Geobacillus stearothermophilus ATCC 12980: one gene and its partner. The protein of the gene in region 1 binds, or shares a complex with, the protein of each later gene. Links are inferred from orthologs where the notes say so. Each region holds a gene or a part of one and is shown in the gene's direction. Other genes may lie near its edges.

What was found.
Region 2: the proteins of rpsG (region 1) and tig are in contact, whole or in part, in a crystal structure (PDB 3GTY), measured with the Thermotoga maritima proteins. The link is inferred for Geobacillus stearothermophilus ATCC 12980 from one-to-one orthologs. Residues at the interface, in WP_004081843.1 of Thermotoga maritima: Lys34, Lys52, Lys55, Glu59, Arg62, Gln63, Glu66, Asn67, Lys69, Val71, Arg95, Ala109, Lys110, Lys111, Gly112, Arg113, Pro114, Glu117, Glu121, Ile124, Ala125, Tyr127, Asn128, Asn129, Thr130, Gly131, Lys135, Asp139, Arg142, Met143; in WP_004081061.1 of Thermotoga maritima: Glu122, Val124, Val129, Leu130, Tyr133, Glu188, Gly259, Ile262, Tyr263, Glu266, Ser270, Glu273, Gln274, Glu277, Arg308, Gln311, Ile312, Ser315, Tyr316, Glu325, Arg329, Arg336, Leu363, Phe366, Trp367, Arg373, Leu377, Arg381, Leu384, Glu387.

What each region holds. Positions count from the first base shown.
Region 1 is NZ_CP128494.1:122,043-132,955, forward strand. Bases 1-2,939 are described here. They hold rpsG (30S ribosomal protein S7), read left to right. Parts: upstream 1-1,204; coding sequence 1,205-1,675; downstream 1,676-2,939. Other genes in these bases: rpoC (DNA-directed RNA polymerase subunit beta'), read left to right, coding at 1-266; QSJ10_RS00625 (50S ribosomal protein L7ae-like protein), read left to right, coding at 404-652; rpsL (30S ribosomal protein S12), read left to right, coding at 743-1,165; fusA (elongation factor G), read left to right, coding at 1,845-2,939. Also shown: more of fusA, read left to right, coding at 2,940-3,923; tuf (elongation factor Tu), read left to right, coding at 4,052-5,239; rpsJ (30S ribosomal protein S10), read left to right, coding at 5,589-5,897; rplC (50S ribosomal protein L3), read left to right, coding at 5,918-6,559; rplD (50S ribosomal protein L4), read left to right, coding at 6,589-7,212; rplW (50S ribosomal protein L23), read left to right, coding at 7,212-7,499; rplB (50S ribosomal protein L2), read left to right, coding at 7,527-8,357; rpsS (30S ribosomal protein S19), read left to right, coding at 8,391-8,669; rplV (50S ribosomal protein L22), read left to right, coding at 8,688-9,029; rpsC (30S ribosomal protein S3), read left to right, coding at 9,033-9,689; rplP (50S ribosomal protein L16), read left to right, coding at 9,692-10,117; rpmC (50S ribosomal protein L29), read left to right, coding at 10,117-10,317; rpsQ (30S ribosomal protein S17), read left to right, coding at 10,340-10,603; rplN (50S ribosomal protein L14), read left to right, coding at 10,652-10,913.
Region 2 is NZ_CP128494.1:2,078,071-2,086,951, reverse strand. What follows is about bases 915-3,771. They hold tig (trigger factor), read left to right. Parts: upstream 915-1,628; coding sequence 1,629-2,915; downstream 2,916-3,771. Other genes in these bases: clpX (ATP-dependent protease ATP-binding subunit ClpX), read left to right, coding at 3,145-3,771; QSJ10_RS11320 (tetratricopeptide repeat protein), read left to right, coding at 915-1,464. In the rest of the region: leuD (3-isopropylmalate dehydratase small subunit), read left to right, coding at 1-279; more of QSJ10_RS11320, read left to right, coding at 484-914; more of clpX, read left to right, coding at 3,772-4,410; ATP-dependent protease LonB, read left to right, coding at 4,554-6,227; lon (endopeptidase La), read left to right, coding at 6,458-8,800; yihA (ribosome biogenesis GTP-binding protein YihA/YsxC), read left to right, coding at 8,797-8,881. UniProt on the Bacillus subtilis protein: Involved in protein export. Acts as a chaperone by maintaining the newly synthesized protein in an open conformation. Functions as a peptidyl-prolyl cis-trans isomerase.

The sequences.
Region 1 (10,913 bases):
GACCGGCGACAGCCCGCCCGGTGCTGCTGGGTATTACGAAAGCGTCGCTTGAAACGGATTCGTTCTTGTCCGCGGCTTCGTTCCAAGAAACGACGCGCGTCCTGACCGACGCCGCCATCAAAGGGAAGCGGGATGAGCTGCTCGGCTTGAAAGAAAACGTCATTATCGGCAAACTTGTCCCAGCCGGAACGGGCATGGCCCGCTATCGAAAAGTAAAACCTGCCGTCAAGAAGGAAACGGCTGGCGATACGGTTCCATCGAAGTAAAAAGTAGAGATCGGTCGGTTCAAGGCAACCTTTGACCGGCCGGTCCTTGATGAAAAAAATCCAGTTGACAATGAACAAAGAAAATGGTAGTCTAATAAAGGTGTTCCAACAACCTGGTACTTTGGAGGATATGTTACATGTCTTATGAAAAAGTATTGCAGGCTGGGAAAATCGTCATTGGAACCAAACAAACGATAAGGGCTTTAAAGGAAGGGAAAGTAACGGAAGTGATCGTAGCGGAAGATGCCGATTTGCCGATTATCGAAAAAGTGACCGCTGCTGCCAATGAAGCGAACGTGCCGGTCACGAAAGTCGACTCGATGAAAAAGCTCGGCAAAGCATGCAAAATCCAAGTCGGCGCGGCTGCGGTGGCGATTCTCCGTTGACCAGTTTGCCTTTAAACCTTTGTTTGCATACATGATGAACCACCTGGATATGTGGGCTTAAACGATACATGTGAAAGGAGGAACTTTTTCATGCCTACAATCAACCAATTAGTCCGCAAAGGACGCGAGAAAAAAGTATTTAAATCGAAATCCCCTGCGTTGAACAAAGGGTACAACAGCTTCAAAAAAGAACAAACAAACGTGGCGTCTCCGCAAAAACGTGGCGTCTGCACGCGTGTCGGCACGATGACGCCGAAAAAACCGAACTCGGCGCTTCGGAAATATGCCCGTGTCCGTCTGACGAACGGGATCGAGGTAACGGCTTACATCCCGGGGATCGGCCATAACTTGCAAGAACACAGCGTTGTGCTGATCCGCGGCGGACGTGTTAAAGACTTGCCAGGGGTGCGCTACCATATCATCCGCGGTGCGCTTGATACGGCTGGCGTTGCCAACCGGATGCAAGGTCGTTCGAAATACGGTGCGAAAAAACCAAAAGCAGCGAAAAAGTAATGAAGTGAAGAGAATGTTTTCCTGAAGGGAGGAAAAACTATGCCACGTAGAGGCCCTGTTGCTAAACGTGACGTATTGCCAGACCCAATTTACAATTCAAAACTTGTTACCCGTTTGATCAATAAAATTATGATCGACGGAAAAAAATCAAAAGCGCAAAAAATTCTTTACACTGCCTTTGATATTATTCGTGAACGAACGGGTAAAGATCCAATGGAAGTGTTTGAGCAAGCGCTGAAAAACGTGATGCCGGTGTTGGAAGTGCGCGCTCGCCGCGTCGGCGGAGCGAACTACCAAGTTCCGGTCGAAGTCCGTCCAGATCGCCGCGTCTCCCTCGGATTGCGCTGGCTTGTGCAATACGCCCGCCTTCGCGGAGAGAAAACGATGGAAGAACGCTTGGCGAACGAAATTATGGATGCTGCCAACAACACGGGCGCAGCGGTGAAAAAACGCGAAGATACGCACAAAATGGCCGAAGCGAACAAAGCGTTTGCCCACTACCGCTGGTAAGAATAGCTGCTTGAAAGGAATAGGTGAAAAGGCACAATCGACGGCCTATTCACCTATCTTCCTACATATTTCGGCTTTTTGGCCGCGTGCGCGATCATTTCTTTGCAGAACAAGAGGATGGCGGCGCCATCTATCTATTTTATTTTGAAGGAAGGAGAAAATAACCACTATGGCAAGACAGTTCTCCTTGGAAAATACTCGCAACATCGGGATCATGGCGCACATTGACGCCGGGAAGACGACGACGACCGAACGGATCTTGTTCTATACCGGCCGTGTTCATAAAATCGGGGAAGTGCATGAAGGCGCAGCCACGATGGACTGGATGGAGCAAGAGCAAGAGCGCGGGATCACGATCACGTCGGCGGCGACAACGGCACAATGGAAAGGCCACCGCATCAACATCATCGATACGCCGGGGCACGTCGACTTCACGGTTGAGGTTGAACGTTCGTTGCGCGTATTGGATGGAGCTATCACGGTTTTAGACGCGCAGTCAGGTGTAGAGCCGCAAACGGAAACGGTTTGGCGCCAAGCGACGACGTATGGCGTTCCGCGGATCGTGTTCGTCAACAAAATGGACAAGATTGGTGCGGACTTCTTGTATGCGGTGAAAACGCTCCATGACCGCTTGCAAGCAAACGCTCACCCGGTGCAGCTGCCGATCGGCGCTGAAGACCAGTTCTCTGGCATTATCGACTTGGTTGAAATGTGTGCATACCATTACCACGATGAGCTCGGCAAAAACATTGAGCGCATTGAGATTCCGGAAGAATATCGCGATATGGCAGAAGAGTACCATAACAAGTTGGTTGAGGCGGTCGCTGAGCTGGATGAAGAATTAATGATGAAATATTTGGAAGGCGAAGAGATCACGAAAGAAGAGCTGAAAGCCGCCATCCGCAAGGCGACGATCAGCGTTGAATTCTTCCCGGTCTTCTGCGGCTCGGCTTTTAAAAACAAAGGTGTTCAGCTGCTTCTTGACGGCGTTGTCGACTACTTGCCGTCTCCGGTAGACATTCCGCCCATCCGCGGGGTGATTCCGGATACGGAAGAAGAAGTAACGCGTGAAGCGCGCGACGACGCTCCGTTTGCGGCGCTGGCATTCAAAATTATGACCGACCCGTATGTCGGGAAATTGACGTTCTTCCGCGTATACTCGGGAACGCTCGATTCCGGTTCGTACGTCATGAACTCGACGAAACGCAAACGCGAACGGATCGGCCGCTTGCTGCAAATGCACGCCAACCATCGGGAGGAAATCTCGAAAGTATACGCCGGCGACATTGCGGCAGCAGTAGGTTTAAAAGATACGACAACCGGCGATACTCTATGTGATGAGAAAAACCTCGTCATCCTAGAATCGATGCAGTTCCCAGAGCCGGTTATTTCGGTCGCGATCGAACCGAAATCGAAAGCAGACCAAGACAAAATGGGTCAAGCGCTGCAAAAATTGCAAGAAGAAGACCCGACGTTCCGCGCTCACACCGACCCGGAAACAGGGCAAACGATCATTTCCGGGATGGGCGAGCTGCATCTTGACATCATCGTTGACCGGATGCGCCGTGAGTTCAAAGTTGAGGCGAACGTCGGCGCGCCGCAAGTTGCTTACCGCGAAACGTTCCGCAAATCGGCCCAAGTCGAAGGCAAATTCGTTCGCCAGTCCGGCGGCCGCGGTCAATACGGTCACGTTTGGATCGAATTCTCGCCGAACGAACGCGGCAAAGGCTTCGAATTCGAAAACGCCATTGTCGGCGGTGTCGTTCCGAAAGAGTATGTGCCGGCCGTCCAAGCTGGTTTGGAAGAAGCGATGCAAAATGGCGTCTTAGCTGGCTATCCGATCGTCGACATTAAAGCGAAACTGTTCGACGGATCGTACCACGACGTCGACTCGAGTGAAATGGCGTTCAAAATCGCCGCTTCATTGGCGCTGAAAAACGCCGCGACGAAGTGTGATCCGGTTCTCCTTGAGCCGATCATGAAAGTCGAAGTTGTCATCCCTGAGGAATACCTCGGCGACATTATGGGTGACATCACGTCTCGCCGCGGTCGCGTTGAAGGGATGGAAGCGCGCGGGAATGCCCAAGTCGTGCGCGCGATGGTACCGCTGGCCGAAATGTTCGGTTATGCGACATCGCTCCGTTCGAACACGCAAGGGCGCGGAACATTCTCGATGGTATTTGATCACTACGAAGAAGTTCCGAAAAACATCGCCGATGAAATTATCAAAAAAAATAAAGGCGAATAATTGATTTCTCTTGCTAGTTCCGCTATAAATACTTATGTAAGTAAGACTTGGGAACATTTTGTTCCCAAGCATCCTATACTTACCTAACTATACAAATTCATATTTTACTTTTAAGGAGGATCTTTCTCATGGCTAAAGCGAAATTTGAGCGCACGAAACCGCACGTCAACATTGGCACGATCGGCCACGTTGACCATGGGAAAACGACGCTGACAGCTGCGATCACGACGGTTCTTGCGAAACAAGGGAAAGCCGAAGCAAAAGCGTACGACCAAATCGACGCAGCTCCGGAAGAGCGTGAACGCGGGATCACGATTTCGACGGCCCACGTCGAGTATGAAACAGAGGCTCGTCACTACGCGCACGTTGACTGCCCGGGCCACGCTGACTACGTCAAAAACATGATCACGGGCGCAGCGCAAATGGACGGTGCAATCCTTGTTGTATCGGCAGCTGACGGTCCGATGCCGCAAACGCGCGAACACATTCTTCTCTCCCGCCAAGTCGGCGTTCCGTACATCGTTGTTTTCTTGAACAAATGCGACATGGTGGACGACGAAGAATTGCTTGAACTCGTTGAAATGGAAGTTCGCGACCTTCTCTCTGAATACGACTTCCCGGGCGATGAAGTGCCGGTTATCAAAGGTTCGGCATTAAAAGCGCTCGAAGGCGATCCGAAATGGGAAGAAAAAATCATTGAATTGATGAACGCGGTTGATGAGTACATCCCGACTCCGCAACGTGAAGTTGACAAACCGTTCATGATGCCGATTGAGGACGTTTTCTCGATCACAGGCCGTGGTACGGTTGCGACGGGCCGTGTTGAGCGTGGTACGCTCAAAGTCGGTGACCCGGTTGAAATCATCGGTCTTTCTGACGAGCCGAAAGCCACGACGGTTACGGGTGTTGAAATGTTCCGTAAACTTCTTGACCAAGCAGAAGCTGGAGACAACATCGGTGCGCTTCTCCGCGGTGTATCGCGCGACGAAGTTGAGCGTGGCCAAGTATTGGCAAAACCGGGCTCAATCACGCCGCATACGAAATTTAAAGCACAAGTTTACGTTCTGACGAAAGAGGAAGGCGGACGCCATACTCCGTTCTTCTCGAACTATCGTCCGCAATTCTACTTCCGCACAACGGACGTAACAGGCATCATCACGCTTCCGGAAGGCGTTGAAATGGTTATGCCTGGCGACAACGTTGAGATGACGGTTGAGCTGATCGCGCCGATCGCGATCGAGGAAGGAACGAAATTCTCGATCCGTGAAGGCGGCCGTACAGTTGGCGCTGGTTCCGTATCGGAAATCATCGAGTAATCAAGAAAAAAGGATGTCCAATCGTTGGACATCCTTTTTCTTTATCCTGGCTGCCAGAGAATCCTATTCATCACCGTTCTTTCAATCTTTGACGCGGCTTTGCCAAACTTCACCGTTTGGGTGTCTTGTTGAAAATGAGGCGGCCGCTATGTATAATGAGGAAGTGTGGGAAAAGCGAAGAAATCACTTGCAATCTCGCTTACATACGAGTATAATATCAAATGTTGGTCTTTGACTGCGATGAAGTGGAAGGTTGCTGACACACCCGGCCGCTTTGCCACGGCGGTGTGCAGGAAATTTCCATGGAGAAGTCTATTTTCAAAATAGGCGAAGAAGGAGGGAAACCAAAATGGCAAAAGAAAAAATCCGTATTCGTTTAAAGGCTTATGATCATCGAATTTTAGATCAATCGGCAGAGAAAATCGTCGAAACGGCAAAACGTTCTGGGGCGAAAGTGTCGGGGCCGATCCCGCTGCCGACGGAAAGAACGGTCTATACGATTTTGCGTGCCGTTCACAAGTACAAAGACTCTCGTGAACAATTCGAAATGCGGACACACAAACGTTTAATTGACATTATCAATCCGACTCCGCAAACGGTTGATTCGTTGATGCGGCTGGATTTGCCGTCGGGCGTTGATATTGAAATTAAACTTTAATCGATTAGGAGGTGTGACGAATGACGAAGGGAATCTTAGGCAGAAAAATCGGTATGACGCAAATATTTGCGGAAAATGGCGATTTGATTCCGGTTACTGTCATCCATGCAACGCCAAACGTCGTGTTGCAAAAGAAAACGATCGAAAACGACGGTTATGAAGCGATCCAATTAGGGTTTGAAGATATTAGCGAAAAACGCGCCAACAAACCGCAAATTGGCCATGCTGCCAAAGCAAACACGGCACCTAAGCGCTTCATTCGTGAAATTCGCGGCGCCAACATCAATGAGTATGAAGTTGGCCAAGAAGTAAAAGTGGACATTTTCAGCGAAGGCGACATCGTCGATGTCACAGGCATTTCCAAGGGGAAAGGGTTCCAAGGGGCCATTAAGCGCCATGGCCAGTCGCGCGGGCCAATGGCTCACGGCTCTCGCTATCATCGTCGCCCGGGTTCGATGGGTGCCATCGCGCCAAACCGCGTATTCAAAACGAAAAACTTGCCGGGACGCATGGGCGGCGAGCGTGTGACGATTCAAAACTTGAAAATTGTCAAGGTCGATCCGGAACGTAACTTGTTGCTCATCAAAGGGAACGTACCGGGCCCGAGAAAAGGATTAGTGATCGTAAAAAGCGCCGTTAAAGCGAAAGCGAAGGCGAAATAACATTTGGCCGAGAAAGGAGGAACTACGTAATGCCAAAAGTAGCATTATATAACCAAAACGGGCAGACAGTCGGAGAAATCGAGCTGAACGATGCCGTTTTTGGGATTGAACCGAATAAACACGTATTGTTCGAAGCTGTCATTATGCAGCGCGCCTCGATGCGCCAAGGAACGCACAAAACGAAAAACCGCGCGGAAGTGAGCGGCGGCGGCCGCAAACCGTGGCGTCAAAAAGGGACAGGACGCGCCCGCCAAGGTTCGATTCGCGCTCCGCAATGGCGCGGCGGCGGCACGGTCTTTGGTCCGGTTCCGCGCAGCTACAGCTACAAATTGCCGAAAAAAGTCCGTCGTTTAGCGATCAAATCGGCATTGTCTTCAAAAGTGCTCGAAAACGACATCGTGGTACTGGACCAATTGTCGCTTGAAGCACCGAAGACGAAGGAAATGGTCAAAATTTTAAACAATCTCTCGGTGGATCGGAAAGCACTCATTGTGACCGACGAACTCAATGAGAATGTATATTTGTCGGCGCGCAACATCCCGGGCGTCAAAGTCGTTCCAGCCAACGGCATCAACGTGCTTGACGTGTTAAACCACGATAAGCTCGTCATTACGAAGGCGGCCGTGGAGAAAGTAGAGGAGGTGCTTGCATAATGAAAGACCCTCGCGACATTATTAAGCGCCCCATCATCACGGAAAACACAATGAATTTGATCGGGCAAAAGAAATATACGTTTGAGGTCGACGTCAAAGCGAACAAAACGGAAGTGAAAGACGCGGTCGAGAAAATTTTTGGCGTCAAAGTCGAGAAAGTCAACATCATGAACTATAAAGGGAAATTTAAACGCGTCGGCCGCTACAGCGGCTATACGAACCGCCGCCGCAAAGCGATCGTTACGCTGACGCCAGACAGCAAAGAAATCGAACTGTTTGAAGTGTAAGACTAAAAGCGAAGGAGGGACATTCCGATGGCGATTAAAAAATACAAACCGACATCGAACGGCCGTCGCGGCATGACGGTGCTTGATTTCTCGGAGATCACGACAGACCAGCCGGAAAAATCGCTGCTTGCTCCATTAAAGAAAAAAGCAGGCCGCAACAACCAAGGGAAAATTACCGTTCGCCATCAAGGCGGGGGTCATAAGCGTCAATACCGGATCATCGACTTTAAGCGTGACAAAGATGGAATTCCAGGACGCGTTGCTACGATTGAGTACGATCCGAACCGCTCGGCGAACATCGCGCTCATCAACTATGCAGACGGTGAAAAACGGTACATCATCGCGCCGAAAAACTTAAAAGTCGGCATGGAAATCATGTCGGGTCCGGATGCGGACATTAAAATCGGGAATGCATTGCCGCTTGAAAACATCCCGGTCGGTACGCTTGTCCACAACATCGAATTGAAGCCGGGCCGCGGCGGGCAATTGGTGCGTGCAGCCGGAACGTCGGCGCAAGTGCTCGGGAAAGAAGGCAAATATGTCATCGTTCGCCTCGCTTCGGGCGAAGTGCGCATGATTTTGGGCAAATGCCGCGCTACTGTCGGTGAAGTCGGCAACGAGCAACATGAACTTGTCAACATCGGGAAAGCAGGGCGCGCTCGCTGGTTAGGCATCCGTCCGACTGTTCGAGGTTCGGTTATGAACCCAGTTGATCATCCGCACGGCGGTGGTGAAGGGAAAGCACCGATCGGACGCAAGTCGCCGATGACGCCGTGGGGCAAACCGACGCTCGGATACAAAACGCGCAAAAAGAAAAACAAATCGGATAAATTCATCATTCGCCGCCGTAAGAAATAATGAACGAGCGCAATTCAGAAGGGAGGTTCACTTATGGGTCGCAGCTTGAAAAAAGGTCCGTTTTGCGATGAACATTTGATGAAAAAAATCGAAAAGCTCAATGAAACTGGGCAAAAACAAGTGATCAAAACATGGTCTCGCCGTTCGACGATCTTCCCGCAGTTTGTCGGCCATACGATCGCCGTATATGACGGCCGCAAACATGTACCGGTATACATCACAGAAGACATGGTCGGGCACAAATTGGGTGAATTTGCGCCGACGCGCACGTTCCGCGGCCATGCTGGCGATGACAAGAAAACAAAACGGTAATGAGAGGAGGTTCTGGATATGCAAGCTAAAGCTGTTGCGAGAACCGTTCGCATCGCTCCTCGTAAAGCGCGCTTAGTCATTGACTTGATCCGTGGGAAGGAAGTGGGCGAAGCATTCGCGATTTTGCGCCACACGCCAAAAGCGGCTTCCCCGATCATTGAAAAAGTGTTGAAATCGGCTGTTGCCAACGCTGAACACAACTATGACATGGACGTCAACAACTTGGTCATTTCCCAAGCGTACGTTGATGAAGGTCCAACGTTGAAACGTTTCCGTCCGCGTGCGATGGGCCGGGCAAGCGCCATTAATAAACGCACAAGCCATATTACAATCGTCGTGTCAGAAAAGAAGGAGGGATAATCCGTGGGTCAAAAGGTCAATCCGATCGGTCTGCGCATCGGCATCATTCGTGACTGGGAATCGAGATGGTATGCGGAAAAAGACTATGCAGACCTCGTGCATGAGGACTTAAAAATCCGTGAATACATCAACAAACGTTTGCAGGACGCAGCCGTTTCCCGCGTAGAGATTGAACGCGCCGCCAACCGCGTCAACGTGACGATCCATACGGCGAAACCGGGCATGGTCATCGGGAAAGGCGGTTCGGAAGTGGAAGCGCTCCGCAAAGCGCTCACGCAATTGACCGGCAAACGCGTTCACATCAACATCGTTGAAATCAAAAAACCGGATTTGGATGCGAAACTTGTTGCGGAAAATATTGCCCGCCAGCTTGAAAACCGCGTATCGTTCCGCCGGGCGCAAAAACAAGCGATTCAACGGGCGATGCGCGCCGGGGCGAAAGGGATCAAAACGATGGTGTCCGGCCGCTTAGGCGGTGCAGAGATTGCACGTTCGGAACATTACAGCGAAGGGACGGTTCCACTCCATACGCTGCGCGCTGACATTGACTATGCGACGGCAGAAGCCGATACGACGTACGGAAAAATCGGCGTGAAAGTATGGATTTACCGTGGGGAAGTCCTTCCGACAAAGAAAAAAGCTGAGGAAGGAGGAAAATAATCATGTTAATGCCAAAACGCGTCAAATATCGCCGTGAACATCGCGGACGGATGAAAGGCCGCGCCAAAGGCGGTACGGAAGTTCATTTTGGTGAATTCGGCCTGCAAGCGCTGGAATCGGCTTGGATTACGAACCGGCAAATTGAGGCCGCCCGTCGGGCAATGACCCGCTACATGAGACGGGGCGGAAAAGTATGGATTCGCATTTTCCCTTCGAAGCCATACACAGCGAAACCGCTTGAAGTGCGGATGGGTTCCGGTAAAGGGGCTCCGGAAGGCTGGGTTGCCGTTGTCAAACCAGGCAAAGTGATGTTTGAAGTGGGCGGTGTTTCCGAGGAAGTGGCACGTGAAGCGTTGCGTTTGGCTTCTCACAAACTTCCGATCAAATGCAAATTCGTAAAACGTGAAGAAACTGGTGGTGAGGCGTAATGAAAGCGAAAGAAATCCGTGAGTTAACCACTGCCGAAATCGAACAAAAAATTAAAGCGTTGAAGGAAGAGTTGTTCAACCTTCGCTTCCAGCTGGCGACGGGCCAACTCGAAAACACGGCGCGCATCCGCCAAGTGCGCAAAGACATCGCCCGTATGAAAACGATCATTCGTGAACGTGAGCTCGCTGCCAATAAATAATGTTTGAGAGGAGGTTTGCGGAATGAGCGAACGCAATCAACGAAAAGTGTACGTCGGACGGGTCGTATCAGACAAAATGGACAAAACGATTACCGTTTTGGTTGAAACGTACAAAAAACATCCGTTATACGGCAAGCGCGTGAAATATTCGAAAAAATATAAAGCGCATGACGAACATAACGAAGCGAAAGTGGGCGACATCGTCAAAATCATGGAAACCCGCCCGCTGTCGGCAACGAAACGATTCCGCCTCGTCGAGATCGTTGAAAAAGCAGTTGTTCTGTAATCATTTCATTCCAGTTCGGGGAGATAAGTCCGAAAGGAGGTTTCGTCGATGATTCAACAAGAATCTCGCTTAAAAGTAGCTGATAACTCTGGCGCACGCGAAGTGCTTGTCATTAAAGTGCTCGGAGGCTCGGGCCGCCGCTATGCGAACATCGGCGATGTTGTTGTCGCTACGGTTAAAGATGCGACGCCAGGTGGCGTTGTTAAAAAAGGTCAAGTCGTAAAAGCGGTGGTCGTCCGCACAAAACGCGGGGTGCGCCGTCCGGACGGTTCATATATCCGTTTTGACGAGAACGCCTGCGTCATCATCC
Region 2 (8,881 bases), 2.0 Mb from region 1 along the record:
ATTTTTTACAACAACTGCTTAAAAAACGGGCTGTTGCCGATCCGGCTGGATAAAGAGGATGTCCGCTACTTGCTGCGCCAAAGCGAGCGCGCAGACTATGAACTGACGGTTTCGCTTGAAGAACAGCGGGTATTTGACGATGAAGGATTTTCGCGTCCGTTTGACATCGACCCGTATCGAAAACAGCTGTTGCTAAAAGGATGGGACGAAATTGATTTGACGTTTGTGTACGAAGCGCATATCGCCGCCTACGAACGACGGCATTGTCCACGGCCGTAAGCGCCATGTGTTTCGGGAGGCAAGGAGAGATGGGCTGCTCTGCCAATCGGCGGGCGCAGCCTTTTTCGCGTTTGACGGCGCCTGCGTCCAGAGGCCGGCTGCTTTTTGGCAAACAAGCGGTTTGTGTTACCCAGCAAGGCGCGGGTTGTTTCGCTAGGGAAAACTTGTTACACTGATGGTAAATGCAAATGGGAGCGGGCGAAGATGACCGGGAAAAAAGGAAAAATCATCATGTTTCCGCAAACGAAAGAACGACTGATGGAAGAAGCGTTTGCGGCGCTTGAAGCGAAACGCTACAAAGAAGCGCTCCGCTTTTTGCGCGCTGCTGAACAGCTTGGCGACCACAGTTTTCCTGTTCGCCTTGGGCTGGCTGTCTGTTGCTATGAGCTTGGAGACTACGATGAGGCGGAGTGGCGCCTCGCCGCCTTACTTGACGAACAGCCGAACAACAGCGATCTGTTGCAAATGTATCTCGCTGTGCTGCTGCAAACGAATCGATACAGCAAGGCGGAAACGGTGATCCGCGCCGCCTTGCGCCATCCGTCGCTATCCGCTTCGTTGCGCGAACAGCTTCATCAGCTGCTCCGGTTTAGTGAAAAAATGAATGCCCGCACGCTTCCGCCCGCGGAGTGGAAGCGGGTGAGACGGCTGCTTGAGTCCGGGGACATTGCTGAGCAGCTGCAACTGATTAAACAACTGGAAAAAGAAGACATCGAGCCGGTGCTGCCGTTGCTCAAGCAATATTTACGCGCACCGGAAAAAAGCCCGATGGCGAAAACGATGCTCCTTCGCCTGTTGACAGGGAAGCAAGTCAACGAAACGGTGACGGTTGAGAAATTTGGCCGTTGCATGGAGGTCGTCCCGTCAGCGTTGGACGAACAGACGGAAACGGAATTTGCTTCATCGCTGCTGGGTCGGCTTGAACAGCAGCTCGCGGCGGAAAGCCCGAGTTTGTATGAAACGGCGGCGGACATTTGGCTTCGCTATGCATATGTGTTGTACCCGTTTCCGCCAGAGCCGGCGGATGCAGCGGCCTGGCTTGCTGCTCTCCATTGGATGGCGAGCCGGTTTTTAGGCTTGGATGCTGACGCGACCGCCTTGGCCGACCGCTACGGTGTGGAGGCGGCGGAGATGGAAACGCTTTGCCAAAATCTATACGAAATAGAGGAACTTTCCTCCCTCTAATGGCTAGTTCTCTGTTGAAACATGGCTGTTGTATGTTATAATATAGTGGCTGTGCTATGTATCTGTTTTCGCATACTTGTCTACATAATTGGGCATCATAAAAAGATATGGACAAGCGGAGTGCGCTATGGTCCGAGCAATGATTTCAGGTGGAGGGAACAAGGATGTCAGTCAAATGGGAAAAACTTGGAGGGAACGAAGGCGTATTGACCGTTGAGGTCGACGCCGAGCAAGTGAACAAAGGCTTGGATGCCGCATTTAAAAAAGTGGTGAAAAATATTGCGCTGCCGGGCTTCCGCAAAGGGAAAGTGCCGCGTGTCCTGTTTGAAAAACGGTTTGGCGTTGAGGCGCTCTATCAAGACGCGCTCGATATTTTGCTGCCAGAGGCGTATGCCAAAGCCGTCGAAGAGGCAGGCATCGAACCGGTGTCAATGCCGGAGATTGACATTGAGCAAATGGAAAAAGGCAAAAGCTTAATTTTCAAAGCGAAAGTGACCGTAAAGCCGGAAGTGAAGCTCGGTCAATACAAAGGGCTTGAAGTGGAAAAAATGGATACAACCGTGACGGACGAAGATGTCGAAAACGAATTGAAACGTTTGCAAGAAAATTACGCCGAACTTGTCGTGAAAGAAGACGGGACGGTGGAAAACGGCGATACGGTCGTCATCGATTTCGAAGGGGTTGTCGACGGCGAGCCGTTTGAAGGCGGCAAGGCGGAAAACTATTCGCTCGAAATCGGTTCAGGCACCTTTATCCCGGGGTTTGAAGAACAGCTTGTCGGTATGAAAGCCGGCGAAGAAAAAGAAATTCAAGTGACGTTCCCGGAAGAATACCACGCTGAGCAGCTGGCCGGCAAACCGGCGACGTTCAAAGTGAAAGTGCATGAAGTGAAAGCGAAGCAATTGCCGGCTTTGGATGACGAGTTTGCGAAAGACGTCGATGAAGAAGTTGAAACGCTTGACGAACTGAAAGCGAAAATCCGCGCCCGTCTGGAAGAAGCGAAAAAGAATGAAGCGGAAACGGCGTTGCGCAATGCGGTCGTCGAAAAAGCGGCTGCCAATGCGGAAATCGATATTCCGGCTGTCATGGTGCAAAACGAGACGGACCGGATGCTTCGCGAATTTGATCAACGACTGCAAATGCAAGGGCTGAACTTGCAGCTGTACTATCAATTCTCAGGTCAGGATGAAGCGGCGTTGCGTGAGCAAATGAAAGAAGACGCCGAAAAACGGGTGCGTGCGGCCTTGACGCTCGAAGCGATCGCCAAAGCAGAAAACATCGAGGTAACCGATGAAGAGGTGGAGGAAGAACTCCAAAAAATGGCGGAAGCCTACAACTTGAGCGTGGACAAGTTAAAAGAGCTGCTCGGCAGCTTGGATGGCGTCAAAGAAGATTTAAAATGGCGGAAAACGATCGATTTTCTTGTGGAGCACAGCACGGTTGCGGCATAATAATAAAGGTAGAAGGAACAAGGCGCGAGACGTTCGTGCCTTGTTCTTTATCTCAGTCATTGGCGCCTGGAGGTGATTTTTCAAACTTTTCTAATACATCACGGGTTTTTCATTCGCTTTTTTTGACGCATGTATGGTAAAATAGCGAATACATAAGTTTTTTGCAACATGGGATGGCGAGACATGATACATAACGCAGGTGCGATTTTGTTAGCAAGGGGTGAATGACATGTTTAAATTTAATGATGAAAAAGGGCAGCTAAAGTGTTCGTTTTGCGGCAAAACGCAAGACCAAGTGCGCAAGCTCGTCGCCGGCCCGGGCGTTTACATTTGTGATGAATGCATTGAATTGTGCACGGAGATCGTCGAGGAAGAGCTTGGAAACGAGGAAGAATTTGAATTTAAAGACGTGCCGAAGCCGATGGAGATCAGGGAAATTTTAGATGAATACGTCATCGGCCAAGATGACGCGAAAAAATCGCTCGCCGTTGCGGTTTACAACCATTATAAACGGATCAATTCCGGCAGCAAAATCGATGATGTCGAGCTGTCGAAAAGCAACATTTTGATGATCGGACCGACCGGGAGCGGGAAAACGCTGCTGGCGCAAACATTGGCGCGCATTTTAAACGTGCCGTTTGCCATCGCCGATGCGACATCGCTCACGGAGGCAGGCTATGTCGGCGAGGACGTCGAAAACATTTTGTTAAAGCTCATCCAAGCGGCCGATTATGATGTGGAACGGGCAGAAAAAGGCATTATTTATATCGATGAAATCGATAAAATCGCCCGTAAATCGGAAAACCCTTCCATCACCCGCGATGTTTCCGGTGAAGGGGTGCAACAGGCGCTGCTCAAAATTTTGGAGGGAACGATCGCCAGCGTTCCACCGCAGGGCGGCCGCAAACATCCGCATCAGGAGTTCATCCAAATCGACACAACGAACATTTTGTTCATTTGCGGCGGGGCGTTTGATGGCATCGAGCCGATCATTAAGCGCCGCCTCGGCAAAAAAGTGATCGGATTCGGTGCGGAAATGAACCAAGCCGATGTTGATGAGAAAAACTTGCTGTCGAAAGTGCTGCCGGAAGACTTGCTCAAGTTCGGGCTTATTCCGGAGTTCATCGGCCGTCTGCCGGTCATTACGACGCTTGAGCCGCTTGACGAACAGGCGTTGATCGATATTTTGACGAAGCCGAAAAACGCGATCGTGAAACAATACCAAAAAATGCTGGAGCTTGACGGCGTTGAACTCGAGTTTGAAGAAGCGGCGCTCCGGGAAATCGCGAAAAGAGCGATTGAGCGGAAAACGGGCGCGCGCGGCCTTCGCTCGATCATCGAAGGCATTATGCTCGATGTGATGTTTGAGTTGCCGTCGCGCGAAGATGTGCAAAAGTGCATCATCACGCTCGACACGGTGCGCGGCACAAAGCCGCCGACGCTGATCCGTCATGACGGCACCGTCATCGAGCTGGAACGGAAAACATCTGCCTGATGGGAAAACCGCCTTTTTTCGGCGGTTTCTTTTTTTGCCGCCCATGCCCTTGGCGCCGGTCGGCGCTTTTTTTGTTTATTCCCGCCCGTTCGCGGAGATACTATCATACTACATACCATCTAAAGGCAGGAGGATATCGGGGCATGGATTGGACGAACATCGTACTGGTCATCCAGCTGTTTTTCGGGGTCATCATCGGCCTTTATTTTTGGAATTTGCTAAGAGGGCAACGTGTGCAAAAAGTTTCGATTGATAAGGAGTCGCGCAAAGAGATGGAACAGCTCCGCAAGCTGCGTTCGATTTCGCTCACCGAGCCGCTGGCGGAAAAAGTGCGGCCGAAAAGTTTTGACGATATCGTCGGTCAGGAAGACGGCATCAAGGCGTTAAAAGCTGCTTTATGCGGCCCCAACCCGCAGCATGTCATCATTTACGGCCCCCCTGGCGTCGGCAAGACGGCAGCTGCTCGGCTCGTGCTTGAGGAAGCGAAAAAAAATCCGCTCTCCCCGTTTAAGAAAAATGCGGTGTTCGTGGAGCTTGACGCGACGACGGCGCGTTTTGACGAGCGCGGCATTGCCGATCCGCTCATCGGTTCGGTGCACGACCCGATTTACCAAGGGGCCGGGGCGATGGGGCAAGCCGGCATTCCCCAGCCGAAGCAAGGGGCGGTGACGAACGCCCACGGCGGCGTTTTATTCATCGACGAAATCGGCGAGCTTCATCCGATCCAAATGAACAAGCTGCTGAAAGTGCTTGAGGACCGGAAAGTATTTTTTGAAAGCGCCTATTACAGCAAAGAAAATCTGCAAATCCCAAGCCATATTCACGATATTTTCCAAAATGGACTGCCGGCTGATTTCCGTCTTGTCGGGGCGACGACGCGCACGCCGAACGAAATTCCTCCGGCCATTCGCTCTCGTTGCCTGGAAGTATTTTTCCGTGAATTGGACCAAGATGAGATCGCCCTCATCGCCAAAAAGGCGGCGGAAAAAATCCGCCTGAACGTGTCAGAAAGCGGCATTCGCCTGCTTGCTGCCTATGCGCGCAACGGGCGGGAGGCGGTGAACATGATGCAAATCGCCGCCGGTCTTGCCATTACGGAAAACCGCGACAAAATTTTGGATAAAGACATTGAATGGGTCATTCATTCAAGCCAAATGGCCCCGCGCTATGAAAAGAAAATTGCGTCCGCCCCGGCGGTCGGCGTCGTCAATGGCCTTGCCGTGTACGGCCCGAACACCGGCGCGCTTCTTGAAATTGAAGTGACCGCCTTGCCGGCGAAAGGAAAAGGGACGATCAACGTCACGGGCATTATTGAGGAAGAGAGCATCGGCAGCGCCGAAAAATCGGTGCGCCGCAAAAGCATGGCGCGCGGTTCAGCAGAAAACGTCATCACTGTGTTGCGGGCGATGGGCGTGCCGGCCGACCGTTACGACATTCATGTCAACTTCCCGGGCGGGGTGCCGGTTGACGGCCCTTCAGCCGGGGTGGCGATTGCAGTCGGCATTTATTCCGCCATTTACCAGCTTCCAGTCGATCATACGGTCGCGATGACCGGAGAAATCAGTATCCGTGGCTGCGTGAAACCGGTCGGCGGCGTGTTCGCCAAAATCAAAGCGGCCAAACAAGCTGGGGCGAAAAAAGTCATCATCCCGATTGAGAATATGCAATCGTTGCTAGGCGAAGTCAGCGGCATTCAAATCATCGCCGTCCGCCGCCTCGAGGAAGTGCTCGTCCATGTGTTCGACGAAGAGGCGCTCCGCCGCGGCTCCGTGCTGCTGCCAGCGGCTATGGACCGCTCGGAGAAAAAGCTCGTCTAGCCAAAGGAAACGGCGGCAAGGCGAACGATTGGCAACGAAAGCGGGCGATCCGCTCGCAACCGAGTCGGGCGGTTCGCCCGGCCTCTCTTTTATGTACGGCTTCGGCGCAAGCGGATCGTCGCTGAAGTCGGTTTTTCTTTGCATGCAGATGGAGCGCCGCGCGCTTTTTCGTTCGTCAAATTTTACAAACCCGGCTACCGTACTATACAATAAACGAATAGAAGCGAGAGATGGAGGTGTTCGGCGTGAACGGAAAGAAAAAGGAGACGGTCGTTCCGCTTTTGCCGCTGCGTGGGCTGCTCGTGTTTCCGACGATGGTGCTCCATTTGGATGTCGGGCGCGAGAAATCGGTCAAAGCGCTCGAACAAGCCATGGTTGAGGATCATATGATTTTGCTGACGTCGCAAAAAGACGTTGCCATCGACGAACCGGACATGGATGACTTATATAAAATGGGAACGATCGCGCGCGTCAAGCAACTTCTAAAACTCCCGAACGGCACGTTCCGCGTGCTTGTCGAAGGCGTCGCTCGGGCGCTCATTACGGAAGTGATCAGCGAGGAGCCGTACTTTCTCGTCAAAGTCGAAAAGTTTGCTGATCGGGCGGCGAAAGATTTAGAAGATGAGGCGCTCAAGCGGACGATGCTTGAATATTTCGAGCAGTACATAAACTTGTCCAAGCGGCTGTCGGTCGACATTTACGCCTCGATCGTCGACATCGATGAGCCGGGGCGAATGGCGGACATCATCGCCTCGCACTTGCCACTTAAGCTTGAGGAAAAACAGCGTATTTTAGAAACGATCGACGTGAAAGAGCGCCTCAATAAAATCATCCAAATTTTGCACAACGAAAAAGAAGTGCTCCAGCTTGAGAAAAAGATCAGCGCCCGCGTCAAGCAGTCGATGGAGCGGACGCAAAAAGAGTATTATTTGCGCGAGCAAATGAAGGCGATTCAAAAAGAGCTTGGCGAAAAAGAAGGAAAAACGGGCGAAGTCGAGGAGCTGAAAGAAAAAATCGAGGCGGCCGGCATGCCGGAGCATGTGAAACAAACGGCATTGAAGGAGCTTGACCGCTATGAAAAAATTCCGGCGACCTCAGCGGAAAGCACAGTCATTCGCAACTACCTCGATTGGCTCATCGCCTTGCCGTGGTCGAAAGAAACAGAAGACATCCACGACATTAAGCAGGCGGAAGCGATTTTAAACGAGGAGCATTACGGGCTCGATAAAGTGAAAGAACGGGTGCTTGAATTTTTATCTGTCAAACAGCTGACGAAATCGTTAAAAGGTCCGATTCTTTGCCTCGCCGGACCGCCGGGGGTCGGCAAAACGTCGCTCGCTCGCTCGATCGCCAAAGCGCTCGGCCGCCGCTTCGTCCGCGTTTCGCTCGGCGGCGTCCGCGACGAATCGGAAATTCGCGGCCATCGCCGCACGTATGTCGGCGCCATGCCGGGACGCATTATCCAAGGGATGAAAAAAGCAGGCACGATCAACCCCGTCTTCTTGCTTGATGAAATCGACAAAATGTCGAGTGATTTCCGTGGCGATCCATCGGCGGCCATGCTGGAGGTGCTTGACCCGGAGCAAAATCATACGTTCAGCGACCATTACATTGAAGAGCCGTACGATTTGTCGAAGGTAATGTTTATTGCGACTGCCAACTATTTGGCGGCGATTCCGCAGCCGCTGTTGGACCGGATGGAAGTGATTGAGATTCCGGGCTATACCGAAGTTGAAAAGCTCCATATTGCGAAGCGGCATTTGCTGCCGAAGCAGCTCGATGAGCACGGCTTGAAAAAAGCGGCGCTGCAAGTGCGCGATGATGCGATGCTTGCCATCATCCGCCATTATACGCGCGAAGCTGGAGTGCGGGAGCTGGAGCGACAGTTGGCGGCGATTTGCCGGAAGGCGGCCCGCCTCATTGTCTCCGGTGAGAAAAAACGGGTCGTCATCACAGAAAACAATCTCGAAGAATTTTTAGGAAAACGAAAATACCGCTATGGACAGGCGGAAGCGGAGGACCAGATCGGCGTGGCGACCGGTCTTGCGTACACCGCGTTTGGCGGCGATACGCTCGCCATTGAGGTGTCGCTCGCGAAAGGTAACGGCAAACTTGTGTTGACCGGAAAACTCGGCGATGTGATGAAAGAATCGGCGCAGGCGGCGTTCAGTTATGTTCGATCGCGCGCTGAGGAACTCGGCATCGATCCGAAATTCCATGAAATGTACGATATCCATATCCATGTCCCGGAGGGTGCGGTGCCAAAAGACGGGCCGTCTGCAGGCATTACGATCGCCACCGCACTCATTTCCGCGCTGACGGGCAAGCCGGTGAGCCGCTTTGTTGGCATGACCGGCGAAATTACGCTGCGCGGCAGGGTGCTTGCGATCGGAGGCTTGAAAGAGAAAACGTTAAGTGCCCACCGCGCCGGGCTGAAAACGGTCATTTTGCCAAAAGACAATGAAAAAGATTTAGCGGACATTCCGGAAACGGTGAAGCGCGACTTGCGCTTTGTGCTCGTCTCCCATCTCGATGAGGTGCTGCCGCACGCGCTGGTGGGGTGGAAGCGATGAATGTGAAGAAAGCAGAGCTTGTGACCAGTGCCGTCAAGCCGGAACAATATCCGGACGGCGGACGGCCAGAGGTGGCGCTCG